Linked DNA regions of Candidatus Ruthia magnifica str. Cm (Calyptogena magnifica). Each later gene encodes a partner of the first gene's protein in a complex. Links are inferred from orthologs where the notes say so. Each region holds a gene or a part of one and is shown on either strand. Other genes may lie near its edges. The genes, in order: dnaX and dnaN.

Region 1 (8,531 bases):
AATTATCACCTCAGGTGCTTATGTTACATGGAGCTATCTATTAATGGATTATCAAAAAAAACGCATCCTAACTTTGATTGACCCAAGTTCTAACCCGTTAGGTTCTGGCTATCATATCTTGCAATCAAAAATTGCGATTGGATCTGGCGGTCTGGTTGGCAAAGGTTTGGAGCAAGGCTCTCAATCTCAACTTAATTTCCTACCTGAGCATGCAACTGATTTTATCTTTGCTGTGATCGCTGAAGAATTGGGTTTTATAGGTGTTATATTCTTATTTATTTTGTACGGGCTAATTATCTATCGATTATTGGTAATTTCTTTCCAGTCAGAAGATAATTTTTCAAAACTATTAGGTGCGAGTTTAACTCTCATCTTCTTTACTTATATTTTTGTTAATATTGGCATGGTATCTGGGCTATTACCTGTAGTGGGTGTGCCATTACCACTGATTAGTTATGGCGGTTCATCACTCATCACTTTAATGTCTAGCTTTGGCATTGTCATGGCAATTCGCAAGCACAAAACACCAAGATATTTACAAAATTAATTTATTTTTCTAGCTTGATTGCTGCTAAAACTTTACCAGCGACTCATGATTTTATTAAAAAAATGGTTTTAACAAAGATGAATTACTCTTTATTTTTTTAAATAAAGAGCTAACACTTGTAGATAAAAATTTGTTTATTACTAAACAACGTATTAAAAATGACATCAACTTTTGACAAGGTAACTTAATAACGCTTAAACATACTGAAAAGTAAATACTGGGTTAATTGGCAAAAAATAAACCTAGGTATCATTTGTTCTTTGATTGCTAATACCTTAGCAGGTATTAGTGTCGGTCGATGTCATTACCCTATTAACTTAGAATAATGTATCTGCAAAAATTATTGTTACTATTTTTAATTGAGACCAATTACGGCAACAAAAAAGACACGTATTCAACTTTGGCAATTATAGAAAAAAAATTCTAGTTTATATCATGTGAAAACTTCATTCTATCTTTATTCATACAAAACTCTTATGGTGGCATGATGTGGGTGAATTTGCAAGACCTATTACGTTTCAATTAAAACACTGAAAATACACTAGATTAAGCGTCAACAAATCTAAAAAATATCCAAATATTGGCACAATAAAAGTTTGAATACTCATCAAGATATTAAAAATAAAATCAAATTAGCGTTTACCCACCATAAGATGAAATCAATGAAACTTGGTTCACTTTTTAGAATTTTTACGTGCTAACGCGTTATAATCATGATAATAGATGTACTGTGGTAATTTATCAACTATCAAATAAGTTCAGACAAGCATTAAACAACTAAACAACTAATACTTTATGCAATATCAATTAATCATCAAACCATTGGTCATCCTTATATCTTCTCTTGTCTTAAATACTCAAGCAGTAATCTTTATCACTCCAAAAGCACCGAAAATATCTACTGCTGCTTATAGTATTGTTGATTATAATTCCGGAAAAGTCATTGCAAGTAGCAAACAACATGACAAGCGTGCACCAGCAAGTCTAACCAAACTAATGACAGCCTATGTTGTTTTCCAATTTATTAACGATGGTCGTATCAGCTTAGAAGATGAAGTACGTATCAGTAAAAAGGCGTGGAAAACAGGTGGCTCAAAAAGTTTTGTAGAAGTGGGCAAAAGCATTAAACTTGAAACATTGCTTAAAGGCATGATTATTCAATCTGGTAACGATTCTGCTGTCGCCTTGGCTGAACATATTGCAGGAACTGAAAGTACGTTTACCACTTATATGAATGAATATGCACGTCAACTTGGTATGAATAATTCTTGGTTTGAGAATGCTTCTGGCTTGCCAAACGATAATCAATACACCACTGCCGCTGATATAACACTATTAGCAATAGCAACGATCAGAGACTTTCCAAAATTCTATCAGTGGTACTCACAAAAAGAATTCACTTACCACGGCATTAAACAACGTAATCGTAATAAACTACTATGGAGCGATCATACAGTGGATGGTCTAAAAACTGGATTTACTAAAAAAGCAGGTTATAACTTAGTAGCCAGTGCTAAACGCGCTGGTATGCGTTTGATTTCTGTTGTTTTAGGGTCTAGTAGCGTGAACGCTCGAACCTCTCAAACACAAAAAATTCTTGATTATGGCTTTCGTTTTTTCGAAACTCAAACCATTAAAGATATCAAAAAAGAAGTGCCTATTGCCAGTGCAACCAAAGATACACTAAAGGTAGGTACATCAAAGGTAGGCAGCTTTACTCTAGTACGTGGCCAGTTTAAACTTTCAGACCAAGTGATTCAACTTGATACAGCTTTGTCAGCACCTATCAAAAAAGGTGATATTGTTGGAAAATTACTCATCCAATTTAGAGGTAAAACCATAGTAAGTATTCCACTAATTGCGCTTGAAAATATACAACAAGCAAGCTTTTTCTCTCGTATGCTTGGAGCTATTGGGTTTTAGTGATATTTTTAAACAACGAATTTATTGAAAAAAACCAAGCACATATTTCTGTGATGGATAGAGGTTTTTTGTTTGGCGATGGTGTTTATGAGATCATTCCTGTTTATAACAACAAAATATTTCACCTTAATGCACATCTATTACGCTTACAAGCAAGCCTTGATTCAGTCAAAATCAAAAACCCATATAATCTAAAAGAATGGTACAATATTCTGAGTAAACTTCTTGGCTTTTACGATAACAAAGAGCAATCAATTTATTTACAAATAAGTCGTGGTGTAAGTGATAAACGTAAATACAGTTTTAATGATTTAACACCAACAGTTTATATCGAATCTAATCCTTTACTAACCAAAACCAAGCAAGCACTTAAAGCAGGATTTTCAGCCATCACCCAGCCAGATATTCGCTGGCATCGATGTGATATTAAATCCACTTCTCTTTTAGCCAATGTCATGTATTTACAACAAGCAAAAGAAAAAAACGTTGAAGAAATTATTCTTTATCGAGACAATCAAGTGACTGAAGGTGCGACTTCTAATGTATTTATAATCAAAAATAACACGCTATTTACCCATCCGACTAGTGCTCACATCCTATCTGGCATTACTCGCGATTTAGTACTAAAAAGTGCAAGAGCATGTCATATTCCTATTAAAGAAACCTCATTTTCAATGAATGAGCTAAACATTGCAGACGAGCTATGGATTTCTAGCTCTACGCGTGAAATTATGCCCATTACCAAAGTTGATGGTAAGTTAATCAACCGTGGCAATATTGGTAATATCTGGAACTGTATTTATGATTACTACCAAAGTTTAAAAAATGTATGATGAACACCCTGATAAACTAGACATTTGGCTTAAAAATTTCTTTGGTCATCAAAATTTTGAATTCACACATGCAAGTGACGACGCTAGTTTTCGTCGTTATTTTAGAGTTCAGTATCAGCAAGAAACTTTTATTGCCATGGATGCACTTTCCTTAAAGGAAAATATTGGATCTTTTATCAAAATTGCTAAACTGCTTAACCGGCATAATATTCACGCACCAAAAATAATCAGCGTAGATTTAAAACAAGGTTTTTTACTATTAGAGGATTTGGGATCAACCACATTTTTACAAGCTTTAAATGGAAATTTTAATCTTGATTTATATAAAATAGCCATTAATGAACTCATCAAAATACAAACTATTAATACCAAAAACCTAGCACTTAAAAAATACGACAAACAACTGCTTAACGCTGAAATGCAACTACTAATAGACTGGTACTTACCAAAAATACTATCCAGTGCTCATCTTCAAAATTTGCAAAATATTTTTCGGTTATTGTCTGATAATGCACTCAATTCAGAACAAGTGTTTGTACATCGTGATTATCATTGTCGCAACTTAATGGCGCTAAAAGATAATGATTTGGGTGTGATTGATTTTCAAGATGCACTAATTGGTTCAAATACTTATGATTTATGTTCACTGCTTAAAGATGCTTACTTTGAATTGCAACCCTTTGAATTGCAAGCGCTTTTACAATACTACTATAACCAAGCTAATATTGATATTGAATTTCTTCAATTTGAAAAACAGTTTGAATTGATGGGATTGCAACGTCATTTGAAAATATTGGGTATCTTTAAACGTCTATCAATTAGAGACAACAAACACCAATACTTAAATGACCTACCATTGGTTAAAAAGTACGTACAACAAATAGCCAATAAATACCCAGAACTTGCAGTACTTAAAGAACTTTTATGTTTGGTATGATTCTAGCAGCAGGTCGAGGAAAACGCATGATGCCGCTGACTAAAAACATACCAAAACCTTTAATTAAGGTTCGTGATTTAACACTCATTGAACATTCAATTAACGCCTTAAAAAATTCTGGTATTACCAAAATAGTCATTAATATTTCACATTTAGGCGAACAAATTAAGTCTTATCTTGGTAATGGCTCAAAATTTGGTGTCAACATTCACTATAGTGACGAATCAAAAGGCGCGTTAGAAACTGCAGGTGGTATTATAAAAGCATTGCCTTTGTTAGGCATCAATCCTTTTGTTGTTATTAACAGCGATGTACTTTGTGATTATGATTTGTCAACTCTAACACTCCCAATAAACTCACTAGCTCACCTTGTACTAATTGACAATCCTAAGCACAATCCAGCAGGTGATTTTTCATTAAACAACACTCAATTAATCTTAGCAAACACAAAAACCTATACTTTTTCTGGTATTGGTATTTACCATCCCACTCTATTCAAGTTTTATTTATTTGAGAAAAAATTAGCACTTTCAAAGGTGTTAAAAGTAGCCATCGCTAAAAATCAAATTAGTGCAGAACACTATACTGGATACTGGCAAGATATAGGTACACCAAAACGTTTAGAATTAGCCAACAAATTAGTCAGACTAAATGTAAAATAACTTTTGATGGTATCAAAGGTATGCCGACAATGAATGGTTATGAAACCCGCCAGATCTGGAAAGAAGCAACGGTAATAACTTTTTTTGTGTTGGATTATATTTTTGGTGCTATCACTTTTAATATAATCAATCCTATTTTTTATGAGTGAGCACTATCAAGTTCTAGCTAGGAAGTATCGTCCGCATTCTTTTGTTAAATTGGTAGGTCAAACACACACCAAAAAAACCCTAATCAATGCACTTGATGCTAATAATTTGCATCACGGTTTTTTATTCACAGGTACACGTGGTGTTGGCAAAACCACGATTGCTAGAATTCTTGCCAAATCTATTAATTGTGAACAAGGTATTAGCTCAAAGCCTTGTGACAAATGCGCTACTTGTGTTGAAATTGACAAAGGTCAATCTATTGATTTAATTGAACTTGATGCTGCCTCACATACAGGGGTGGATAACATGCGTGATATTTTAGAAAATGCACAATATATGCCAAGCAAAAATCGCTATAAGATTTATCTTATTGATGAAGTGCATATGCTTTCCAAAAACAGCTTTAACGCGCTTTTAAAAACCCTTGAAGAGCCGCCAGAACACGTTAAATTCTTATTAGTAACCACAGATCCACAAAAACTACCCGTAACCGTTTTATCACGTTGCTTGCAATTCACATTACAACAACTGACTCATGATGAAATTCTAGAACAGTTAAAATTTATCATGAATGCTGAAGTACTAAGCTATGAAGAATCAGCTCTTGGTCAAATTGCTGATTTTGGTAATGGTTCAATGCGCGATGCACTGAGTTTACTTGATCAATCAATTTCTTATGGTAAAGGTACGGTAACTAACGCTGACATTAAAGCCATGCTGGGCTTGGTGCATCATGATGATATTATTAAATTAACAACACATTTATTTAGCCAAGATGCCAAAGCTGTAATTGATTTTATTAAAGACTTATCTCGCCGTGGTGAAAACCTTAGCAATGCACTTAAAGATTTAAGCTCGTTATTTCACAAAATATCTATTTCACAAATTGTTAATACTGAAAGCAACAAGACCATCCAAAATCTTAGCACACAAATATCAAACTTTGATTTACAAATTTTTTATCAAATGTCAATCAACGGCTCTAAAGATATGGCACTAGCCCCTAGTGAACAAATTGGATTTGAGATGACACTACTTAGAATGTTAGCATTTCGTAGTGACACTCAACCTAACACAGAAAAAAAAATGATAGAAATTAAGTCTGAAGTTAAAATATCAGCGCCAATTGAGGAAAAATTACAACCAAAAGTAGAAGAAAAACCAGGCATTACAAAACCCACTATACTTGACATTAACAATCAGCAACAATGGGAAACACTTATCCAGACACTGGAGTTTAAAAACGGTGCGCAAATATTGGTAAAAAATACACTGTTTGACAATACTAATAATGCAACGTTAACACTAACTCTAGATAATCAATTTGCTAATTTACTAAGTGATCAAGTACAAAAAAGCATGTTAACAACACTTAGACAAAAAAATTCAACATTAAATTTAGTGATTAATCTTGGCAAGCCCAATGCTCAAACATTGGCACAAAAACAAACTCAAGCGCATAATGAAAAAATGGCAAAAATACAAACACAATTTTTGAATGATAAAGGCGTGCAAAAATTAGAAAAAATATTCGATACAAAAATTAACATCAACTCAATCAAGAAGATTAATCATGTTTAAAGGTGGAATAGCCGGGACAATGAAAAGCCCAGAAAGTGCACAAGACAATATGAAAAAAGCATAAGCAGAAATCAAAAATCTATTCGCCACTGAAAAGCCACCTCAGTTCTGTTGAAATCATCCTAAACGGTGAATACATAATGATTGATATTAAAATCCTTAATGAAATAATGGATGATAATTTGATTGACAAGAATTATATTAATTTATCATTATTAAAACTTTCAAATAATGTTAAAGCATCATGAAAATATTCTAGAGTTTAACTCTTAAACATGATCGTTCTGTATTTCACTTTTTAATAGATGAAAAAACCGAAAATCTCATATTGAAAAACTAACCAAGTTAAAAAAGATGATTATTCCTTACTATCTATATTATCACCCAATAGTTCCAAGTTTTATTTAAAGCTTAATTTTGTGCAATATGATATAAAAAAAATTATGCAATTATTAGATGACAACTTTAAATTAATAAGAATCATCTCTGAAATTCACTCTCACCCAAATGGAAATACGTAAGATTTTAATTATTTTTTGTTTCACACACTGCTAATCTAAAAAAATTAAAAATTCTTCTGTGAATTTAATGATGATATCTTTTGGCCTAGTTTAAATAATCTCATCGATAAAAACTTTTATGGATTATGAGCGTATGATGACTAACTCATAAATTAATAACAACTTTAAAATGACTTCTATAATCTTCACAGAAAATTTGTAAGTCATTTTTTTAATTTCGTACCAACTTATTAAGTATCTGGCTTTTATTACTCACTTTTTCTTGACAAACCAACTCACACACCTGTGTACTTCGCATCATCTTTTATTCGCCATTATGTTGTCTGATACGTTTGCTAATATCATTACTAGTACCACAATAAAGCGGGTTGTTGACATAATGAAGTAAATACACAAACCAAGCTTTATTAACCAATTTAATTTTGATGATATAATATAATCAAGTGGTTTAATCTATCTTACTCTTTTAATGAAAAAAACTTACAATCCAGAACAAATTGAAGCAAAATTTCGTTCACTTTGGGAAGATAAAAACTTATTCTCGTCTGATTCAAATACCACCAGCAAAAATGCTTACTGTATTATGCTACCACCCCCAAATGTTACAGGTTCGCTACACATGGGTCATGCTTTCCAGCATACGATTATGGACATATTAACGCGCTATCATCGTGTAAATGGCGATCAAACCCTCTGGCAACCAGGTATAGACCATGCAGGTATTGCCACACAAATGGTGGTTGAGCGCCAATTAACAATGCAAGACATGACTCGTCATGAGGTTGGTCGGGATAAGTTTATTGATAAGATTTGGGATTGGAAGGCAAAATATGGTGGTACAATCACTTCACAAATGCGCAGACTTGGTTCGTCAGTTGATTGGAAAAAAGAGCGATTTACCATGGATGATGACTTGTCTAATGCTGTTAAAAAAGTATTCATACAACTTTTTGAAGAGGGACTGATTTATCGCGGCAAGCGCTTGGTTAATTGGGACCCAATATTACACACTGCTATATCTGACCTTGAAGTCATTAGCACCGAAGAACAAGGATCACTTTGGCATATGCGTTACCCTGTTACCAATACTGGAAAGGTGATAGTTGTTGCAACCACACGCCCTGAAACCATGCTGGGTGATGGTGCCGTTGCTGTTCATCCTGATGATAAGCGGTATACACATCTGATTGGCAAAACCATTGACTTGCCCTTAACTAATCGAAAAATCCCAATCATTAAAGACGATTATGTCGATATGGAATTTGGTACAGGATGCGTTAAAATCACCCCTGCTCATGACTTTAACGATTTTGAGATGGGACTACGCCATCATTTAGAGGTTATTAACATCTTAACTGATGATGCTAAAATTAACAA
Region 2 (8,437 bases), 510 kb from region 1 along the record:
TATGCAAAAAAATTGGATTGGTAAATCTGTTGGCCTAGAGGTTGACTTTCCTAGACATAATGCCGATTCGATTAAAGTTTACACCACTCGTCCAGACACACTCATGGGTGTTACCTACCTAGTTATCTCTAGTGAACATCCTATTGCGCTTGAGGCTGGCAAAAATAATCCACAAGTTCAAGCTTTTATTGACGAATGCAAAACCATACAAATCACCAAAGAAACAATGAAAACCATAGATAAAAAAGGTATTGACTTAGGAGTAAAATGTATACATCCAATTACAAGCGATGATGTGCCTATTTGGATTGCTAATTTTGTTTTAATTGGCTACGGTACGGGTGCAGTTATGAGTGTTCCTGCACACGATAAAAGGGATTATGAATTTGCAAAAAAATATGGTATTGCCATAAAAAAAGTTATTAATGAAAATATAAGTATTGATAAAAATGCTATGACAGATAAAGGTGTATTGTTTAATTCAGGTGAATTTAACGGCTTGAATTTTGACCAAGCCTTTAACGAAATTGCTAAGACCTTAACAGATAAAAATTTAGGTAGGAAAAAAACAAACTACCGCCTACAGGACTGGGGTATATCACGTCAACGTTATTGGGGCTGTCCAATCCCCATTATTAACTGCCAAAATTGTGGAATAGTGGTAGTGCCTGAAGCTGACTTACCAGTTGTCTTACCTGAGGTAATGAGTTTTGATAGTGTTGGCTCGCTCATCAAAAAAATGCCAGAATTTTATCAAACTACTTGCCCAAAATGTGGCAAGATGGCACAACAAGAAACTGATACTTTAGATACTTTCTTTGAATCATCTTGGTATTTTGCCCGCTACACTTGCAAAGATAATAACGATAAAATGTTAGATAAGCGTGCTAATTATTGGCTAGCAAATGGTGGTGTAGATCAGTATATTGGTGGCATTGAGCACGCTATTTTACACTTACTATATGCTCGATTTTTTAATAAATTATTGCGTGATGAAGGTTTTATTAAAAATGACGAACCTTTTAAAAATTTACTCACCCAGGGGATGGTGCTCAAAGATGGTGCTAAAATGAGTAAATCCAAGGGTAATACTGTTGATCCTGCACAAATGATTGAAAAATATGGTGCTGATACAGTGCGCTTATTCATCTTATTTGCCGCACCACCAACCCAAAACCTAGAATGGAGTGATTCAGGCTTAGAAGGTGTACATCGATTTATTAATAAGGTTTACCGCTTGATTATGGATTTTATCCAAGATCATAAAAGTCATGCTATTGGTACTTTGAATAATTTTGACAAAGCTCAAAAGGACATACGCCTAAAAACCCATCAAACACTTAGTAAAATTACCGATAATATGAGCCGTAGATATTTATTTAATACCGTTATTGCCGCACTCATGAAACTGTGTAACACCTTATCAAAATTTAATGATACCAGCAAAACTTCTATGGCGATCCGTCAAGAATCTATCCACATTCTACTTAAAACTTTAAGTCCAATTGCACCTCATCTTTGCCATTATTTATGGAAAAAATTAGGCAATATAAAAGCAATTATCAATGAACCATGGCCAAATGTTGATAAATCAGCACTAGTTCAAGATAAAATGCAAATCATTGTTCAAGTCAATGGAAAATTACGTACTAAATTAATGTTCAGTACTGATGTAGATAATGCACAAATTGAAGCACAAACATTGGCAAATGAGAATATTACCAAATTTACTAAAGGTAAAATTATCGTTAAAGTGATTATCGTGCCTAATAAATTAGTTAATATTGTTGTTAAATAAGTCTTTATTGAATACATATAAAACAAGGACTTACTTTAAAAAGTAGAAGTGTTTTATGTTTAAATTCTCAGTTGTAAGAAAGTTCGTGACTAAGGTTTTAATATGGTTTTTCTTTCTGTAGAAAATTGTAATATTGAACAAGTTCTTTTTATCCACAACTATAAACATCATTGAATATTTATTCACTTATATTGACTGTTATAACGCTTATAATTCTGCTTTTAAGAGAAATAGTGTAGTAATAGAAAGAAAAATTCAATCTGACATAATATTAGCAAGAACAAAGCTAAATTTATAATCATAAATGGCGTTAAAAATGTGAAAAAATTATCACTAAAGTTCCAGAAAAACTTGAATCTGCGCACTCAAAATTTACTTAATTGTTGCACCTTGATAAATATAGATAGTTATGGATAATAAGCACTGAGTGTCTCTTTTATAAAAACCTAGCTATATTATATAGAACTTTTTTAAAGTATTGTGTGTCTAAGCAGATCTAAAAAATATAAGGAAAAATTAATTTATAATGAAGTTTGAAATAAATATTAACAGTAAGATATTTTTCTAAAAGTATCACTAAAATTTAGTTTCAAATGGATTCATGTTGTTTGTATCTGCTTAAAAGAAAAATTTACTTATTTTTAATCATTTTTTTGATAATCGGATAAAGAATAATTTCCATTGCTATGCTCATTTTTCCACCTGGAACAACGATAGTATTGCGTCTGGACATAAATGAGTTGTTAATCATACTACATAAGTATACAAAATCAACTGGTGTTTTGTTTAAATCATTAAAGCGAATCACCACAAAACTTTCATCTGGTGTTGGAATGTCTCTAGCAATAAAAGGATTGGACGTATCTACCGTTGCAACACGTTGAAAATTAATATCTGTCTGAGAGAATTGTGGTGTTATATAGTTAATATAGTCTGGCATTCTACGTAAAATGGTATCAACTATTTCTTCTTCTGAATAGCCCCTTTCTGCATTATCACGATGAATTTTCTGAATCCATTCAAGATTCACACTGGGAACAACGCCAATTTTTAAGTCACCATGTTGTGCCATATCTATATCATCTGTAACTACTGCACCATGTAAACCTTCATAAAATAATAAATCCGTAGTATCATCTACTTTTTTCCAGGGGGTAAACTCTCCAGGGCTTAAATAGGTACTTAAACGTTGGTTGTATTCGACAGCTTCTTCTTCAGAGTGTAAATAATAACGACGGTCACATTTACCTGTTTTTCCATAATCTTTGAAAGTTTGTTCTATTTTTTCAAATAAATTAGCATCTGGACCAAAATGAGAAAAGAAATTATTACCTAAATCTTCTTGTTTTTTAACATTTTCCTTCATTGAGGTTCGATCATATTTGTGAAAACTATCCCCCTCTAGAATCAAAGGATTGATACTTTCTTTTCTAAAAATATGCTCAAAGGCACGTTTAATAAAGGTTGTTCCAGCACCTGATGAGCCTATTACTACAATAACTGGGTGTTTTTTTGACATATTTGTCTCCTTATTTGTATTTTATTTTTTTTAAAAATATAAGTTATCAACTAACAAGGCATTGTTCTCAATAAAGTTTCTTCTAGGTTCGACTTTATCACCCATTAGGGTTGAGAAAACTTCATTAGCAACAATAGAATCTTCAATTTTAACTTTAAGTAGGGTTCTTTGTTCAGGATCCATGGTAGTTTCCCAAAGTTGTTCAGGATTCATTTCACCTAAACCTTTGTATCTTTGGAAACTTTGACCTTTTTTAGCATCTTTAATCAAAAAATCAACTACATGACTAAAACGATCAACTTTGACTTGTTTATTTTTCTTTTCAATATAAGATTCTTGAGTAATCATACTTTCAATTTTTTTAGAAAAATCTTTAATGGCCTGATAATCAAGAGAACTGAAGAATGCTGCATTTAGTGTTTTATGTTCAGTATTAACTCCATACACGCATAATGTATGCTCAACTTCATTAGAAATAGCATTAAAAGTAACTATATGTTTTTGTGCTGGCGTTATATCTTTGTTTAATTTTTCAGTTAAATTTGCACACCAAGTGTTCATATTTTTTTGATTGGTTAAATCATCAATAGGTGTTGAACTTGCAATTACTTTGAGTAGAGCTAAATTATAACGTTTATACAATTTATCAATAATGGTATTTATTTTGTAATATTCTTTTACTAAAGATTCTAATGCCATGCCTGAAATAGCAGGCGTTTCTTTTGATAAAAAGAAATATGCATCATTAATTGCTTCTTGTAATAAATAATCATTTAATTCTTGATTATCCTTTAAATAGCATTCTTGCTTACCTTTTTTGATTTTGTATAAAGGTGGTTGTGCAATATACAAATATCCATTTTCAATTAATTCTGGTAAATAACGATAGAAAAAGGTTAATAATAGAGTGCGAATATGTGCACCATCTACATCCGCATCTGTCATAATTACAATTTTATGATAACGCAACTTAGTAATATCGTACTCTTCTTTTCCGATACCACAACCTAGTGCAGTAATTAAAGTGCCCACTTCTATTGAAGATAATATTTTTTCAAAGCGAACTTTCTCAACATTTAATATTTTTCCCTTTAAAGGTAAAATAGCTTGTGTATGCCGATCACGGCCTTGTTTAGCAGAGCCACCTGCAGAATCACCCTCAACTAAAAAAATTTCACTTTTAGTAGGATCTTTTGTTTGGCAATCGCTTAATTTTCCAGGTAAATCAGCGATATTGAGCATACCTTTACGACGGATTATTTCTCTTGCTTTTCGAGCTGCATTACGCGCATGTGAAGCGTCTAAAATTTTTCTAATAATAATTTTTGCTTCTATTGGATTTTCTAATAAATAGTCACTTAATTTTTCATTCAGTGCTGATTCAACAGGTGCTCTAACTTCACTTGATACTAATTTATCTTTGGTTTGTGATGAAAATTTTGGATTAGGTATTTTAATACTAATAATCGCTGTTAAGCCTTCACGAGTATCTTCACCTGTAATTGAAATTTTTTCTTTTTTAGCAATGCTGGAATTATTAATATAATTATTAAATGTTCTGGTTAATGCACCTCTAAAACCAGCCAAGTGACCACCCCCATATTTTTGTGGAATGTTGTTTGTAAAACAATAAATATTTTCTTGATAAGAATCAGACCATTGTAATGCTACATTAATTTCAATATCATCACGTTGTGCATTGATTGTAATAATATTATTAAAAATTGGATTTTTTGCTTTGTTAAGATATCTTACAAATTCTTTAATACCACCTTTATATTTAAAAAAATCTTTCTTTCCTGTTGATAATTCTTTAACTTGAATATGAACACCTAAGTTTAAGAAAGATAATTCACGAATACGATTTACTAAAATATCATATTTAAATTCAGTAATTGAAAAAATATCAACATTGGGTTTAAAGTGAATGGTTGTACCTGTTTTGTCTGATTTTCCAATTACTTTTATAGGTTCATTAGGTACACCAATATTATAATGTTGAAAATAAATTTTACCATTACGGTACACAGTTAATTCAACCCATTCACTCAGTGCATTAACAACAGATATACCCACGCCATGTAATCCACCTGATATTTTATAAGAGTTGTCATCAAATTTACCTCCTGCATGGAGCATAGTCATAATTACTTCTGCTGCAGATATTCCCTCTTTAGGATGAATATCAACAGGAATACCACGACCATTATCGTTAACAGAAATTGATAGATCTTCGTGAAGAGTAATATTAATTTTTGAACAAAATCCAGCTAAAGCTTCATCAATAGCATTATCAACAACTTCAAATATCATGTGATGCAATCCAGTACCATCATCTGTATCACCAATGTACATGCCAGGACGTTTTCGAACTGCATCCAATCCTTTTAAAATTTTAATACTAGAAGCTTGATATTCTTGTGATTGTTTTTCCGACATAAGCGCTGTAAATAAATAAAATAATTATACCATGCAAACAGATAGATCCTGTTTGCTTATGGTTTATACTGTTATGTTTAACATGGACAAAGTAGTATATTATCAAAATATTTCTTTTAAATTAAATAAAAATTTAAAACTGTTTTTATGATGGCTTTAATTTAAAAATTTGGATAATATAATGTATAAACTTTTTGGTTTAATCTGATTTTAATTAAATAAAATAATTTATATAAAAAGATATGGTATTTTGTTTTTCGTGTACTAATTCATTAGTTTTTTCAATCATAATTCAAATATTAAATACGCATAGGCATGACAACATATTGGTAAATATCATCATTCATACTACTTAATAAGCAGGATTGGCTTTTTCCATCCGGAACTATCATATTAATTTCATTGGTGTGTAATTTTTCTAAAATTGAAATTAAGTAATTAATATTAAATGCAATTTCAATTTCTTTATCAAAATTTTTAATATTAATTTGCGTTTTTGCTTGTCCTCTTTCAGAATGTGAAAAAATATGTAATTTAGAGTTTTTAAATACTAATTTAACTCCTTTAGTTCGTTCTTCAACAAAAATTGAGGCTTGTTGTAATGAGTTTAGAAAAGCTAGGCGGTTAATAATGATAATATTGTTAAAATTTGTTGGAAGTACTTGTAAATAGTTAGGAAAATTGCCATCAATTAATCGACTAATAATAGTCGTGTTATTACTAATAAGATAAAAATAATTATCTGATAAATGAATGTCAATTTCTTTATATCCATTTTTGTTAAGTAGTTTGGTTAATTCGAACACTGCTTTTCTTGGTAAAATGACTGATTTTTTATTGGATAAGTTATGGGTTTGTTTTACTTTTCCAATAGAAAGTCGATGACCATCAGTTGCAACAACAACAATGCTATTTTTGTCAATTTCGAGATATAAACCATTTAAGTAAGTTCTAATATCTTGGCTACCCATTGAAAAACTAGTATTTTCAATTAAATCTTTTAAAACATGTCGTTTTATTTTAATAATATCGCTGTTTTTTATTTTTGGTAATGACGGAAAATCTTGATGATTGGATGTGTTGAGTTCAAATGAATTTTTATTAACTTTGATGTAAATTTTAGAACTTTCAATGATAAATTCAATGATTATATCTTCTGATAATTTTTTTATAATATCAATTAGGTCTTTTGCATAAATAGTAAAAGAAATTTCTTCTTGGTTTTTTATAATTTGAGAGGCTCTTATTTCAATTTCCATGTCGGTTGTAGTTAAAGTTAGTAAATTATCTTTAAGTTGGATAAGGACATGAGAAAGAATAGGTAATTTTTGTTTTTTTTCAACTACACTAATAACTATTTGCAATGGGGTAAGTAGTTCTTTAACGGTGAGTTGTATGTTCATCAAAAAATCCTTTTTAGAAAGTTATTATTATTATTAGTGTAGTTATTTTATGTTGATAATGGTTATTTTTCTTTTAAAAATAAAGTTTTAATCTATTGATAAAATTTAAGTATTTTATGTAAAAAAATGTGGATATGTGTATAAATTTTGTAAAGTGTTTAAGTTATTAGTGTTGTTCATAGTTAGTTAGATAAGTTGGTTGTATATATGTTTATAAGTTAGCTAGTTTTAATTTTATTAACTCGTAATCATTTTTTATTTCAATGTTTTCTAGGTGTTTTTCTTTGATTTTTTTAATTGCATGTAAAACGGTGGAATGATCTCGATTTCCAAAATGTTTTCCAATTTTACTTAGTGATAAAGAACTTAATTCATGGCAAATGAATATTGCCATTTGTCTGGCAAGTACCATGTGTTGTTTACGAGATTTTGAACTTAAATCAGAGATGGTTAAAGCATAATGTTTAGCCACCTCTTTTTGTATATCATTAATATCAATGTTTTTAATTTGGGGTTTGATTAAATCACCTAAGGCTGTTTCGACAATCTCTTTAGAAATAAAATCATGATTTATTTTTGAAAAATCAACAAAAGCTTTGAGTTTAAGAAGAGCCCCTTCAAGGTCTCTAACATTAGAAGCAATATGAGTAGCAATAAATAAAGCAGTGTCTTCTGTTAAGTTGATGTTAATTCTTTTATTTTGTGATTTTTTAAGCAAAATAGCAGCACGCATCTCTAATTCTGGGGGAGTTAAATGTAGGTTTAAACCTTGTGAAAATCGAGTTTTTAAACGATTTTCTAGTGATTTTATGTTTTTAGGCGATTGATCGCAGGTAAAAATAATTTGCTTTTTACCATTAAATAGGAAATTAAAAATATGAAAAAACTCTTCTTGAGATTTTTCCTTTCCTGCAATTAAATGAATATCATCAACCAATAATAAATCAGCAGACTGATAAAAAGTTTTAATATTTTCAATAGTATTGTGCCTCAGGCTAGAGGTAATATTTCTAACAAAATCCATCAAGGGTACGTAAATCACTTTAATATTTTGATTTTTTTCTTTTGATAAATGTCCAGCGGCTTGCATTAAGTGTGTTTTTCCAAGTCCTGAGCCTCCATAGATAATAAAAGGATTATAGGGCGAGGTTTTTATATTTTCAGCAATTTGTTTAGTTGCGCCATAGGCCATTTGATTGGCATTGCCCAGTATTAAATTATCAAATGTATAGTCTTCAAATAAAGGAGTGATATGCTGTTGGGTATTTTGATTAGATG

Evidence for each region.
Region 2: the proteins of dnaX (region 1) and dnaN are in contact, whole or in part, in a cryo-EM structure (PDB 8GIZ), measured with the Escherichia coli proteins. The link is inferred for Candidatus Ruthia magnifica str. Cm (Calyptogena magnifica) from one-to-one orthologs.

Annotation. Positions count from the first base shown.
Region 1 is NC_008610.1:511,017-519,547, reverse strand. What follows is about bases 4,402-7,338. They hold dnaX (DNA polymerase III subunit gamma/tau), read left to right. Parts: upstream 4,402-5,043; coding sequence 5,044-6,633; downstream 6,634-7,338. Other genes in these bases: murU (N-acetylmuramate alpha-1-phosphate uridylyltransferase MurU), read left to right, coding at 4,402-4,902. Also shown: rod shape-determining protein RodA, read left to right, coding at 1-547; RMAG_RS02355 (D-alanyl-D-alanine carboxypeptidase family protein), read left to right, coding at 1,343-2,470; RMAG_RS02350 (aminotransferase class IV), read left to right, coding at 2,470-3,303; RMAG_RS02345 (aminoglycoside phosphotransferase family protein), read left to right, coding at 3,296-4,240; more of murU, read left to right, coding at 4,228-4,401; RMAG_RS06240 (GIY-YIG nuclease family protein), read right to left, coding at 7,459-7,548; RMAG_RS02330 (valine--tRNA ligase), read left to right, coding at 7,624-8,531. UniProt on the Escherichia coli protein: Part of the beta sliding clamp loading complex, which hydrolyzes ATP to load the beta clamp onto primed DNA to form the DNA replication pre-initiation complex.
Region 2 is NC_008610.1:265-8,701, reverse strand. Bases 5,108-7,950 are described here. They hold dnaN (DNA polymerase III subunit beta), read right to left. Parts: upstream 7,160-7,950; coding sequence 6,056-7,159; downstream 5,108-6,055. Other genes in these bases: dnaA (chromosomal replication initiator protein DnaA), read right to left, coding at 7,371-7,950; gyrB (DNA topoisomerase (ATP-hydrolyzing) subunit B), read right to left, coding at 5,108-5,756. Outside these bases: leuS (leucine--tRNA ligase), read left to right, coding at 1-1,798; RMAG_RS00030 (phosphoribulokinase), read right to left, coding at 2,430-3,317; more of gyrB, read right to left, coding at 3,348-5,107; more of dnaA, read right to left, coding at 7,951-8,437. UniProt on the Escherichia coli protein: Confers DNA tethering and processivity to DNA polymerases and other proteins. Acts as a clamp, forming a ring around DNA (a reaction catalyzed by the clamp-loading complex) which diffuses in an ATP-independent manner freely and bidirectionally along dsDNA.